DNA from 3 places in the Micromonospora rifamycinica genome. Region 2 is predicted to be linked to each of the others. Evidence: riboswitches for the same ligand, from Rfam matches in the RefSeq annotation. Region 2 holds a riboswitch; each other region holds the start of a gene.
What was found. Region 2 has a riboswitch for cyclic di-AMP ahead of GA0070623_RS08895 (C39 family peptidase). Riboswitches for the same ligand answer to the same signal wherever they lie in the genome.
Positions count from the first base shown of each region.

Region 1: it holds a riboswitch for cyclic di-AMP, as region 2 does, so the genes downstream of both, GA0070623_RS15540 (coiled-coil domain-containing protein) here and GA0070623_RS08895 (C39 family peptidase) in region 2, are expected to answer to the same signal.
Region 3: it holds a riboswitch for cyclic di-AMP, as region 2 does, so the genes downstream of both, GA0070623_RS25615 (coiled-coil domain-containing protein) here and GA0070623_RS08895 (C39 family peptidase) in region 2, are expected to answer to the same signal.

Region 1 is NZ_LT607752.1:3,806,816-3,811,086, reverse strand. It holds gene GA0070623_RS15550 (helix-turn-helix transcriptional regulator) at 1-129, opposite strand, end outside; gene GA0070623_RS15545 (carbonic anhydrase) at 341-1,030, shown strand; gene GA0070623_RS15540 (coiled-coil domain-containing protein) at 1,209-2,234, opposite strand; cyclic di-AMP (ydaO/yuaA leader) riboswitch at 2,238-2,369, opposite strand; gene GA0070623_RS15535 (YibE/F family protein) at 2,536-3,879, opposite strand; gene GA0070623_RS15530 (metal-sensitive transcriptional regulator) at 4,048-4,271, opposite strand, start outside.
Region 2 is NZ_LT607752.1:2,193,123-2,197,393, reverse strand. It holds gene GA0070623_RS08910 (acyltransferase family protein) at 1-470, shown strand, start outside; gene GA0070623_RS08905 (hypothetical protein) at 674-1,072, shown strand; gene GA0070623_RS08900 (hypothetical protein) at 1,199-1,957, shown strand; cyclic di-AMP (ydaO/yuaA leader) riboswitch at 2,371-2,514, shown strand; gene GA0070623_RS08895 (C39 family peptidase) at 2,776-3,642, shown strand; gene GA0070623_RS08890 (CDP-glycerol glycerophosphotransferase family protein) at 3,924-4,271, opposite strand, start outside.
Region 3 is NZ_LT607752.1:6,040,919-6,045,189, reverse strand. It holds gene GA0070623_RS25625 (HelD family protein) at 1-1,167, shown strand, start outside; gene GA0070623_RS25620 (cation diffusion facilitator family transporter) at 1,279-2,193, shown strand; cyclic di-AMP (ydaO/yuaA leader) riboswitch at 2,403-2,534, shown strand; gene GA0070623_RS25615 (coiled-coil domain-containing protein) at 2,538-3,596, shown strand; gene GA0070623_RS25610 (SRPBCC family protein) at 3,656-4,129, opposite strand.

The DNA of each region.
Region 1 (4,271 bases), 1.6 Mb from region 2:
CTCGGCGACGTCCCGGAGCCGGGCGGTGGGGTTGCGGGCGATGGCCAGCAGCACGTGACCGTGGTTGGTGAGGAACGTCCAGTTGCGGGCGCTCCCGGCGCTGTCCGTGGTCTTCGCCATACCGGTCATCGTATGGCCCGAGCGCGGGGAACCCGCCGTCGGCCGGCGTTCGCGTCCGTCCCGGCCGGCTGTCGACCCGCCGCCGACATCGCTGCGACCAAAGCCTGAAACGTGTATCACGAAATCTTGACGTACCTTTAGCTGCGTGTGACCGTGGGAACACGGCCGTCGGTGCCGCCGGCCGGCGTGAGCAGGCACGATTCCGGACCGAGGTGAGGCAATGGGCCCGATCACTCCGACCCAGGCGCTGGCCGAGTTGCAGGCCGGCAACCGGCGTTTCGTCGCCGGTGAGCCCCGCCACCCCAACCAGGGCGCGGTCCACCGGGCGGCCGTCGCCGACGGCCAGCACCCCTTCGCGGTCATCGTCGGCTGCTCCGACTCCCGGCTCGCCGCCGAGATCATCTTCGACCGGGGTCTGGGTGACCTCTTCGTGGTCCGGACCGCCGGGCACACCGCCGGCCCCGAGGTGCTCGGCAGCGTCGAGTACGCGGTGACCGTCCTGGGCACGCCGCTGGTGGTGGTGCTCGGGCACGACTCCTGCGGTGCGGTACAGGCCGCCCGGGAGGCGGCCCGCACCGGCACCCAGCCCCCGGGGCACCTCTACTCGGTGGTCGCCGCCGTCGGGCCGAGCCTGCGCCGGGCGGCCCAGCAGGGGGTGCACGACATCGACGGGATCGTCGACATCCACATCGCGCAGACCGTCGAGGTGCTGCTCGGCAACTCGCCGGTGATCGCCGCCGAGGTGGCCGCCGGGCGGTGCGCGGTGGTCGGCATGTCCTACCGGCTCGCCGCCGGTGAGGTCCGCCAGGTGGCCCCGGCGCACGCTCCGGCCGCCCTCACCGCCGCCGTCCCCGGGCCTGCCGTGGTGCCGGCGGGTGCCGACGCCGCTCCGGCGGCCGTCGCCGGCTGAGGCACGCCCGTCGCCGGCCGTCGCCGGCTGGGGCACGCCCGTCGACGGCCGTCCGGCCGAGACCCGCTCACGGCGGAGGCCGCCCGGTTCGACCGGGCGGCCTCCGCCGTGAGTGCTCGCTCGACCCACCGGGTCGAGGACGCGGTGTCCGGGATTCGGATGCCGCGTCGTCGCGTCGCTACAACAGGGACACGTGTACGTGGTCGGTGTGGTTGGACGGGCCGGAGTAGGAACTCCATCCGTTGGCCGGGAACCAGATCTGCCGGTTCCAGATCACGTAGTAGATGCCCAGCCGGTCCGCGTTGCGGAGCAGGAACGCGGCGAGGTTGTTGCCGTACATCCGGGTGTCGTTGTTGTGCCACGGGCTGAAGCCGCTCTTCTGCAACGACCAGTCACACGCCTTGCCCTTGGGGTGCTCCCAGGGACCACCGGGACGGTAGCAGCCGACGAACCGGTTGAAGCCGGCCCGCTTGACCTCCTTGTACATGTGCAACGTGCGCGGGGTGATGCAACCGGACGTGGTCGGGTCGTTCTCGCTGCACGACTCGGCACGCCAGTCGCCGTCGGCCGTCTGGCCCGGCGCGATGCGGGCCACCGGCGAGGTGGCGTCGACCAGGCCGCCGGTGAAGCCCCGGCCACCGACCAGGGCCAGTGCCTTGTCCGCCTCGGTCTTCTTCTTGGCCATCAGGTTGGTCTGCTTCTGCTGCTCACGGACCTCGGCGTCGACGGCGAGCTTGGCCTTCTCGGCCCGGGTCCTCACCTCGTTGACCTCGGCCAGCTTGCCGGCGTTGACCATGTTCAGCTCGTCCAGGGCGGCGGCCCGCCGGACGAAGGCGTCCGGGGCGTCGCTCTCCAGCAGGGCGGCGACCGCGCCGACCCGACCCGTCCGGTACGACTGGGCGGCGATCTCGTTGACCTGCGGGGCCAGCGCGGTCAGCTCCTGCTCGGCCTTCTCCACCTCGATGGCGTACTCGAGCTGGCGCTTCTTGGACTTCTCCAGCCGGTTCTTCGCCGCCGAGTACTCCCGGTTGGTGGCCTCGATGACGTCGGTGAGCAGCTTCGGCTCCTCGTCCTCCTCGTGGCCCGAGGGGGAGGGTGCGTTGGGTGCCGCCGTCGCGGGGGCGGCGGTGGGCCCGGCGACGATCGCCAGGGCGGCGAGCACGGCCACTGCCGGCGTCAGCCAGCGGCGTAGGGGTGCCGTCACAGTTTTCCCTTCCGTCGACCGCCGACCGGGTTAGCTGACGGGTTCGGGACGGAAGTGGCCCCTACCGCTGGCGCGGATTCACCCCAGGTGCTCGGTTCCCCGGCTCGCCGTACGGCGATTGGGCGGTGGCCCCGCTGGCGCCGGTGGGCGCCTTCGGCGGTGACCGGCAGCGAGGTTACCCGAGAGTCGTAGCAGGAATCTACGGCCACAACCCGGCGAAATACGTATTTTCCCGATAGCGGCCGGTGACCAGCGGCGGGATCGACAGTGGTGACCCCGCCTCCGGTCACGAAGCGGAGTGTCACCATGCCGCTTCCGTGTTCCCCTCCGGATCCGCCCACCGGGCGGGGGCCGGGGTGGACGGTCCGCCGGGTCGGGGCGCGCCCAGCGCCTGCCACGCCTCGGCCCGGTCGGGAGCCGGGCGCGGGGTGGGCGGCGGCCCGGCCGCGGCGGCGTCGGCGGGGCCGCGGCCGGCGGTGGTGACCAGCGCGGCCAGCCCGGTCGTCAGCGGCACCGCCGCCACCAGCCCGAGGGTGGCCACCGCGCTCCGGACGATCTCCTGGGCCAGGAACTCGCTGGTGAGGATCTGCCCCAGCGGCCGGCTGTCGGCGGTGAGCAGGAGCAGCAGCGGCAGCGAAGCCCCCGCGTACGCCAGCACGATGGTGTTCACCGTGGAGGCGATGTGCGCCCGGCCGACCCGGGTGGCGGCCCGGTAGAGCTGCAACCGGGAGAGCCCGGGATTGGCGTGGGCCAACTCGGTGACGGTGGCCGCCTGGGTGACGGTCACGTCGTCCAGCACGCCGAGCGAGCCGATGATGATCCCGGCCAGCAGCAGGCCGTGCAGGTCCACGTCGCGCTGGTACATCGACAGCGTGGTGGCCTCCTCGCTGCCGTACCCGGTCAGGTGGGTGGCGGCGGTGGCCAGCGTGCCCAGGACCCCGGTCAGCACCAGGCTGCCCAGGGTGCCGAGGACCGCCACCGAGGTCTGCGCGGTGATCCCGTGGGTCAGGTACAGCACCACGAACATGATCAGCGCGGCGCCGGTGATCGCGATGGGCAGCGGTGCGCCCCCGGCGGAGATGCCCGGCACCACGAAGGTCAGCAGGATGGCGAAGCTGGCGCCGAGACCGGCCAGGGCGGCCAGCCCACGGAGCCGGCCGAACGCCACGATCGCCGCCGCGAACAGGGCGACCAGCCAGAGCAGCGGCGTACCCCGCTGGTGCTCGGCGATGTGGTAGCTGACCGCCACCGGGTCGGTCGGGTCGGTCAGCGCGACCAGCACCACCTCGTCACCGACGGCCACCGTCGGTGCCCCCGGCCCGGACGGGACCGGCGTCTCGACCTGCTCACCGCTGTCCGGCCCCTGCTCGACGGCGACCGTCACCGTGCCGCACGGGCCGGCGTCCGCCCCGGACGGCCCGTCGGGGGTCTCCGGCGCGGGCGGGCAGGGTTCGGTCACCACCCGGGTCACCGTGCCGTGGTGGCGGGGCACCTGCTCGCCCTGGTCGATCCGCCGGGTCTCGCCCGGCCAGAGCAGCAGCGTGGCGACCACCGTGACGACGATGAGCGGAACCACCGTCAGGACGAGTATCCGCCGCACCCGGGGCGGGGTGGACGGAGCGGTACGGGTGTGGTCGGCGCCCATGCGTGCGAGTTCTCCCAACGGTCCGGGACGGGATACCGGTCGGCCGGCCGACCGGTTCATCCCGCGGGCGGCGGTCGTCGTCGGACGATGGTAGCCACCACCCCGGCCCGCCGGGTTAGCCCTGCCCACGGTATGCCGAGGGGTGCGTTCACCCCCGGCCGCGGCGGGTCAGCCGCGCTTCATCAGCCGGCCGACGGCGGCCATCATCTCGGCGGCCATCTCGTCGGCCCGGCCCTCGGCGGCCCCCTCGTGCATGCAGTGCCGGGCGTGGCCGTCGAGCAGGCCGAGGGCGACCTTGTCCAGGGCGGCCTGGACGGCGGAGATCTGGGTGAGCACGTCGATGCAGTACCGGTCGTCGTCGACCATCTTCTCGATGCCCCGGACCTGCCCCT
Region 2 (4,271 bases):
CGGCCGAGATGTGGGCGGCGCTGCTGTCGGTGGCGTACATCCTGGTCATCCCGGCGGCGGCCCGCGCGGACGTGCAGGGTCGCTGGTCACCGTGGCGGCACCGGACCCTGGTCTGGCTCGGCGAGGTGTCGTTCGCCTTCTACCTGGTGCACGTGCTGGTGATGATGACCGTGCTGCGGCTCACCGGGCACTGGGGCGTGGGGCTGCCCGGCTGGTCGGGGCCGCTGGCCGTGCTCGGCTTCCTGGTGGTGAACCTGGCGTTGGCCGCCGCCCTGCACCGCTGGGTGGAGACCCCGATGATGCGCCGCCTCGCCCCCCGCCGCCGCCCCCCACCCGCGCCGGCCGCCGCCGGTGCCGCCGTCTCCGGCGCTGCCGTCCCCGAAGCCGCCGGGCCGGTCGTCGTGCCGGGGCCGAGGGCGGCCGACGGCGGACGTCCCGTCGAGTACGTCGGGCCGCGCGACCCGCGCTGATCCCACCGGTGCCCGCCACCCGATCGGCACCCGCAACCACCGGCACCCGGCATTCGCCGTCCCACCGGCGGCCGCCGCCCCGGGCGGGGCCGACAGCGGGCGATCGGGCTTCCTCCGGCGGGACGGACCGGGTCCACGGTGGTGGGCGCGGCGACACGCCCGGCGGTGCTGCGGGCCGGTCACCCCGGCGGTAGCGTGGTCGCGTGTCCCCGGTCGCGTCCGTCAGTCCCCTGTGGTGGGTCGTGCGCGGGATGTCCCGGCTCCTGACCAGCCTCGCCGTCGCGCTCGCGTTCGCCGCCGCCGCCCCCGGGCTGCCCGGCCCCGCGCTGTTCGGGCCGGCCGCGACCGCCCTGTCGCTCGACGCGTCCCGGTCCGTTCCCGCCGCCACCGCCCCGGCCGCCCCGGGCGGCAGCTCCGACATCCTCCGCACCGGTGACCCACGGGTCGACCGGGCGACCGCGGTGACGGTGGAGCCGGTGGGCACCGTGGCGCTCGCGGTGCCGGTCGGCACCACCCGGAGCCGGTCGGCGGCGACCCTGGCGAGGGCGACCGACCGGGTGCCCGCCGCCGCTGCCGGCCCCCGGGCGCCCCCGGCGGGCTGACCCGGCCCGCGCGGGGCCGACCCATCCGCGCCGCCACCGACGACGAACCTCACCCCGCACCGCCCGGCCGGTCCCGCCGCCGGTACGGCCTCCGCTTCTCCGCATCCCGCCCACGAGGTGTCGACCGTGAACACCGTGCTCTCCCGGTTCCTGATCGAGGTCCCGACCGCCACCGTGATCTGGTCCCTGCTGCTCGTCCTGGCGCTGACCGGGCTCGCCGTCCTGGTCGCCCGCCCCGAGCGGGACCAGCCGACCGACGTGACGGCCGCCGGCCCGCCGCCGGACGCCCCACCCCCGGTCGCCGACCTGCGCCGCTACGCCGAGGAGGTGGCGGTGGCCGCTTCCGGGGCGGCCCAGACCGCCCGCCGTCGCCGGGCCGCCTGGCTGGCCGCGCAGGACACCCTGGACCGGGCCTGGCAGGCGTACGACGAGGCGGACACGGTGGCCCGTCGGTTCGCCGGTGCCGGCGCACTGCCCCGCCCGCGCACCCCCCGCACCCCCGCCGAGTACGCCGACCGGGAGCGGTGGTTGCACCAGGAGGCGGTGGCGGCGCACTGGCGGGGGGAGTTGTCGGTCGAACGGCTGCGGGACGTCTTCGCGCACCGCGACGGGTGGGATCCGCGTCGGCACCCCGTCGAACACGAGGTGATGCTCGCCCGTGCCGTCCGTGAGGACCGTCGTACGGCGTACCGGGCCGCGGCCGGGTGGGAGCGGGCGGCGTGGCGGGACGCCGAACTGGCCGCCGAGGCGGCCCGGTCGCTGGCCGTCGAGGCGTACGCGGCGACACAGCGGTTGCTCCCGACCCTGGTGCCCTCGCCCCGCCCCGCGACGTCGGCGGCCCGTCCGACCGCCGCCGCCCGCTGGCGACCGGCCCGGGTGAACTGACCCGGCGGCGCCCCGCCCGAGATCCCGGCCCGCTCACCGGCGCTCCCGGCCCGAAGGGCGGTCGGCCGGTACCCGGTAGGCCGGCAGGGGCCGACTCGGCTCGGTGGCAGGTGGGCGACCGAATTGTTACCTGCCGGGTGTGGCCGGCGTCACCCCGACCCGGGATCCGGACAGGTGGTCACACCCGGTGACATCGAGCGTGGCGATCATCGGTGGTTGCCGGCGACCTGTCCGGTTGCCGCCCGGACGGGGCCGGACGCACCATCGGACCCGCCGCGGCAGGTCGGTGCCCGAGTGCCCCGCAGGAGGGCTCATCGGAGCATGTTTGCGCAGCTCACAGGGGTTGGCGAGAAGGAAGGCGACCAGTAGTGTCGCTGCGGTCCGGTGCGGTTTTCGATCGCCGAAGGCGACGCCGCGCCGACCCGCTCAATCGTGCTAGTCACGAACCGGGGACCCACACGTACCACTGGGGTGAATCGCCGGGCCACGGCCCGGGGTAGGGCGATCTTCCCGCCCGAATCCGTCAGCTAACCCGGTCGGCGGCAGCGGAAGGAGTTCCTCCTCGTGCAGCATGACCCCACCCCCTCGGTAGTTCCTCCACCTCGGCGCCGGAGCACCGCCGGAGTGTCGCGCCCGATGCGCTGACCCGGCCGTCCGCCCCGCCGCCCGGCCCTCGTCGGGCGGCCCCCGCCGATCCGTCCGGCCCCCCGTCGGGCGGTCCCGACCGCACGAGCGGCGCATCCGACGATCCGCGCGTGGTGTAGCCCACCGCGTGCCGGTCCGGCGTGCCGCCGCTTCGCCCCGTGGAGGAACACCCCGTGAAGCACCACATGAAGCGTCAGCTACGCCGCCTGACCAGCCAGCGTCAGTACCAGGTGGTGGTCGGTTCGGCCGCGGTCCTCGTCCTGGCCACCGGTGCCGCCGCGCTGGCTGCCGGCGTCGACGACGCCCCGACCGACCAGCCGCGAACGACCGCCGTCGCCGGGACCGCCCCCCGCCTCGACGACATCGCCAGCCGGGCTGAGGCCCGGGTCGCCGCCCCCGCCCCGACCAACCCGTCGGCCACCCCCACGACCAGCCCGTCGGCGAGCCCCACACCGTCGCCGCGGGCCACCCGGGCGAAGGCCCGGCCCCCCGCCGACCCGGACCTGGCCCGCCGGGTGGTGGCCCCGAAGCCGCCGTCGTCGAAGCTGCTCCGCTACGACTACCAGGCCCAGACGACCTACTACTACTGCGGTCCGGCTGCGGTGCGCAACGCGCTCAGCGCGGCCGGCATCGAGCGCGGCCAGGACGACCTCGCCGCCCAGTTGGGCACCACCGAGATGGGTACCAACTCGGCCGAGGACACCACCCGGGTGCTCAACGCCGTGGTGAAGGGCGACCCGTACCGGACCCGGATGTTCGCCGGCACCCCGAGCGACGCGCAGGTCGAGCGGCTGCGGGCCGACGTGGTCGAGACGGTCGCCGCCAAGCGGGCCGTGGTCGCCAACGTGGCCGGTGACGTCACCGACCTCGACGGTGGCTGGCACTCCTTCCCCGGCGGCCACTACGTCGCCGTGGTCGGCTACCGGGACAACGGTCGTACCGTGCGGATCGCCGACTCGGCGGACCCGTCGCTGCCGGCGTACTGGGTCGGCGTGACCACCCTGGCCAACTGGATCGCCACCCGGGGCTACTCGGCCTGACCGGCCGCCCCGCATCCGCGAACCGGACCGCCCCGGCCGCCCGCCCGTGGGCACCGGGGCGGTCCGCTGTCGCAGGACCAATCCCGCCGGCGGACGAACGAGGTCGGATCCATGTTCCAGTGGCATCCGGCGCTCGCGATGCCACTCGACCATGGATCGAGCGTGATCTTGCCGAGGAAGGCGCGCGGGGGCGGGCGGGCGCGGGCGGGGGGTCAGCGGCGGGCGCGGGCGGGCGGGAGGTCAGGGGCGGGCGCGAGTGGGGGCGGGCGGGGGTGGGTGGGTCAGGGGCGGGGGGAGAGGGAGGCGGTGTCCGACGCGCCCCGGGGGGTCGGCGGGTTCCAGTCCGGCTCCAGTTCCCGCCGGGCGGCGTCGAGGAAACCGTCGGCGTACGAGTCGGCCGGGAAGTCACCCAGGTAGCGACGGCGGGTCTGCCAACGGGCCGCCATCAGCGGGTCGGTGTCCAGCAGCCCGGCCAGCACCTCGTCGAGGTTGGCCATGTCCCGGCGCAGCACGTAGCCGGAGGCGGCCAGCGGGAAGCGGGCCACGAACTCGTCCCCGTCGACACCCAGGTCGGTCACCGCGTACGGCTTGCCCGAGTAGAGGTAGTCCGAGATCACCCCGGAGACGTC
Region 3 (4,271 bases), 3.2 Mb from region 2:
CGGCTGGAGCCGCGCGAGTTGGACCGGATCCGGGACCGGGCGTTGCACCGGGGTGCCCGCCGCAACGAGGTCCGCCGGGTCGGCTTCGACGGGGTGCTCGCCGCGCTGTACACACAGGCCCGCCGGCTGGCCGTCACCGGGCTGCCCGAGCAGCCCACCTTCGAGGACGAGATCATCGACCGGCCGGAGTTCCGGGAGTTCCTCAAGGCCTGGTGGCCCCGGCTGCACCCCCGGCACGTGCTGGGCTGGCTGGCCCGACCGGAGCGGCTGCACCGGTACGCGGCCGGCGTCCTCTCCCGGGCGGAGACCGCGCTGCTGGCCGGGGCGTACCGGTCGTTGGACACCGAGGGGCTGACGGTGGCCGACATCGCCCTGCTCGACGAGCTGGACGCGCTGCTGGGCAAGCCGGTACGCCCGAAGAGGGCGAGCCGGGATCCGTTCCAGCTCGCCGGTGGGGTCCGGGAGCTGAGCACGTTCGGTGACCGGGAGCGCGCGGCCCGTGCCGCGGCCCGGGAGCGGCCGGAGGACTACCGGGACTACGCGCACGTGGTAGTGGACGAGTCGCAGGACGTCTCGCCGATGCAGTGGCGGATGATCGGCCGCCGCGGCCGGATCGCCTCCTGGACGGTGGTGGGCGACCCGGCGCAGACCGCCTGGACCGGCGACCAGGAGGAGCTGGACCGGGCACGGGACCAGGCGCTGGGCCGGCGACGGCGGCACCGGTTCACGCTCACCACCAACTACCGCAATCCGGCCGAGATCTTCGCGGTGGCGGCAGCCGAGATCCGCCGGATCCACCCCGACCTGGAGCTGCCCAGCGCGGTGCGGTCCACCGGGGTGGATCCGGTGGCGCTGACCGTGCCGGCGGCGGAGCTGGCCCCGGCGACGGTGGACGCGGTGGAAACGGTGCTCGCCGAGGTGGCGGGGACGGTCGGCGTGATCACGCCGGTGCCCCGCCGGGACGAGGTCGCCGGCTGGCTGGGCGACCGTGGCGGGACGCGACTCCAGGTGGTGGACAGCCTCCAGGCCAAGGGCATGGAGTACGACGGGGTGGTGCTGGTCTGTCCGGGCGAGATCCGGGCCGAGCCGGGCTCCGGGGTGCGGACGCTCTACGTGGCGCTGTCCCGGGCCACCCAGCGCCTGACCACCGTCGATCCCCTCGGCTGAACCACCGGTCCCGAGCGGCCCGAGCCGGCCGGAGGTCCGATCCTCACTTGCATACATAGCGATGTGAGCATAGATTGGACCGGGTTCGCGGCGGCGACGGAGGGTGTGCAGGTGGGCGCAGGTCATGACCACAGCGCGACGATCAGCAACGCCGCGCACCGGCACCGCGGTCGGCTCTGGGCGGCGTTCGGGCTGCTCACCGTGTTCATGGTGGTCGAGGCGGTGGCCGCGTTCGGTACCGGCTCACTGGCCCTGCTCTCCGACGCCGGGCACATGTTCACCGACGTGCTCGGCATCGGGATGGCCCTGGCCGCGATCACCGCGACCCGACGGGCCGCGCAGGACCCGCAGCGCACCTTCGGCCTCTACCGGCTGGAGGTGCTCGCCGCGCTGGCCAACGCCCTGCTGCTCAGCGGGGTGGCGGTCTACGTGCTGATCGAGGCGGTCCGCCGGTTCGGCGAGCCACCCGAGGTGCTGGCCACCCCGATGCTGGTGGTGGCGGTGCTCGGCCTGCTCGCCAACCTGGTCGCGTTCGCGCTGCTGCGCGAGGGCGCGAAGGAGAGCATCAACCTGCGCGGGGCGTACCTGGAGGTGGTCGGCGACCTGCTCGGCTCCCTCGGCGTGATCGTGGCCGCACTGCTGATCGCCGGCACCGGCTGGTGGTGGGCCGACCCGGTGGTGGCCGTGGCGATCGGCGTGTTCATCCTGCCGCGTACCTGGCGACTCGGGCGGGCGGCGGTGCGGATCCTGGTGCAGGCCGCCCCGGAGCACCTCCAGGTGACCGCCGTGCACGACCGGCTGACCGCCGTGCCCGGCGTCACCGAGGTGCACGACCTGCACGTCTGGACGCTCACCTCGGGCATGGACGTCGCCTCCGCGCACCTCACCCTGGCCACCGGGGCCGAGGTCGGCGCGGTGCTGGCCGCCGCCCGCGGCGCCCTGCGGGACGACTTCCACATCGAGCACGCCACCCTCCAGATCGAGCCGGGCAGCGCCCCCGGCGCCTGCGGCCCGACGCACTGGTGACCACGGAGGCCAACCGCCCTGCGGGCGGGCGCGACACCACCGGAGCGTCACGGAACCTCTGTGAGTGCGGCGATCACGCTAGCTTTTGTCCTGTTTACCCCATAAAGGGGTATTCACTCCCGTACCCTCAGTCACGAGGTGGACGGGTGTCCCACCCGTACCGGTAGGCTCGGCTCCGGCCTCCGCCAGGCGGCGCCCACCGGCGCCGGCGGTGGCCGCCGCCTAATCGCCCACCAGGGCGAACCGGGGAACCATGTTCCTGGGGTGCATCCGCGTCAGCGGTAGGGATCTTCCGTCCCGAACCCGTCAGCTAACCCGGTCGGCGGCTGACGGAAGGACTCTGTATGCGGGTAGGAACCACCACACGGCTGTTGGCCGCAGTCGTCACGACCCTCGCGCTCGGCGTGTCGTCCGCGCCGTTCACCCCGGCCGTCGCCGCGCCCGTCACCCGGCTCGCCGCTCCCGGCGACGACGACGAGGGCGGCACACCGGCCCTCCGCGAGCAGCTCGACGCGGCCAGCAAGGGTTGGGTCGAGGCGAAGGCCGCCCTGGAGCGCTCCACCAAGCGCCAGCAGGAACTCGACGGCCAGCTCAAGAGCATCGAGGCCCAACTGGTCGTGCAGACCGGAAAGGTCGGCCAGATCGCCGGAGCGGCCTACCGCACCGGCCGCCTCGGACCGATGTCCGCCCTGCTCAACAGCAACAGCCCGGGCGGCTTCCTGGACCGCGCGGCGGCGCTGGAGACGGTCGCGGCCCGGGAGGACCAGGAACTGCGCACGATGATCGAGACCCGGGACCAGGCCACCCGGACCCGGGCGGCGGTCAGCCGCGAGATCACCGAGCAGCGCAAGCAGGTCGCCACCATGGGCAAGCGCAAGGATCAGGCCGAACGCGCGTTGGCGGTGGCCGCCGCCGACAAGCCGGCCCCCACCTCCCGGGACTCCGGCAGCTCGGACGGCACGTCCAGCAGCAACGCCAAGGGAGCGCCCCGCAACTCCGACGGCTCCTGGCCGTCCGAGTCGTGCAGCGTCAACGACCCGACGCCGGCCAACGGCTGCATCACCCCGCGCACCCTCAACGCCCTGAACCAGGCCAAGGCCGCCGGCTTCACCCGGTACGTCTCCTGCCACCGGCCCAGCGGGTCCGGCGAGCACCCCAAGGGGCGGGCATGCGACTTCGCCGCCCAGAAGAACGGCTTCGGCGGGGTGGCCAGTGGCGGCGACCGGACGTACGGCAACAACCTGGCCGCGTACTTCATCCGCAACGCCGACCGGCTCGGTGTGCTCTACGTGATCTGGTTCAAGCGGATCTGGCTGCCGAGCAGCGGCTGGAAGTCGTACAGCGGGGGCAACGGCGACCCGTCCAGCGACCACACCAACCACGTTCACCTGTCGATGATCTGAGCACCACCTCGGGTGGCCCGTGCACGGCGGGCGGGCCACCCCCACCACCCCGCCGACGGTCAGGCAGCAGCCGGAGCGTCGCCGCCGGACCGGCCGTCCAGCACCGCGCCGAGCCGGCTGGCCAGCCCCAGGTGAGCGGCACGGGCCTGCCGGAAGGCGTAGCCGAACAACGGTGCCGGCGCGGCGAGGGTGATCTCCACGTCGATCCGCAGCAGGTCACCCTCCATCCGGAGCCGGGTGTGGTTGCGGACCGTGGTGGCGGGCTGCTGCCGGGCCACCGTCACGATCTCGTCCTGCCCGACCAGCAGGACGTCGGCCTGGTAGGTGACGGGGAACCGCAGCGGCCCCAACTCCAGCCGGTCGGTGATCGCATAGCTGGCCACGGCGCCCGGTCGGGCCGGCAACCGGCGCACCCGGACGATCAGGGGATGCAGCTCCTCCTGCCGGGACAGATCGCTCAGCAGCGCCACCGCGTCCGCCCGTGAGCAGTGCGCCTGCACCGTGTAGCTGAAGCTCTCCCGCCGGACCACCACCGGGCCTCCTGACCTGTCGTCGGTCGCCCGATCGTGCCGTACCGGAGACCGGCTGGCAACGTTCCGGCCGGGCGGCGACGACACCGACGGTGACAGGGGGTGTTCACACCGGCCCGCCGGCACCCGGCCGGCAGTGTGCCCG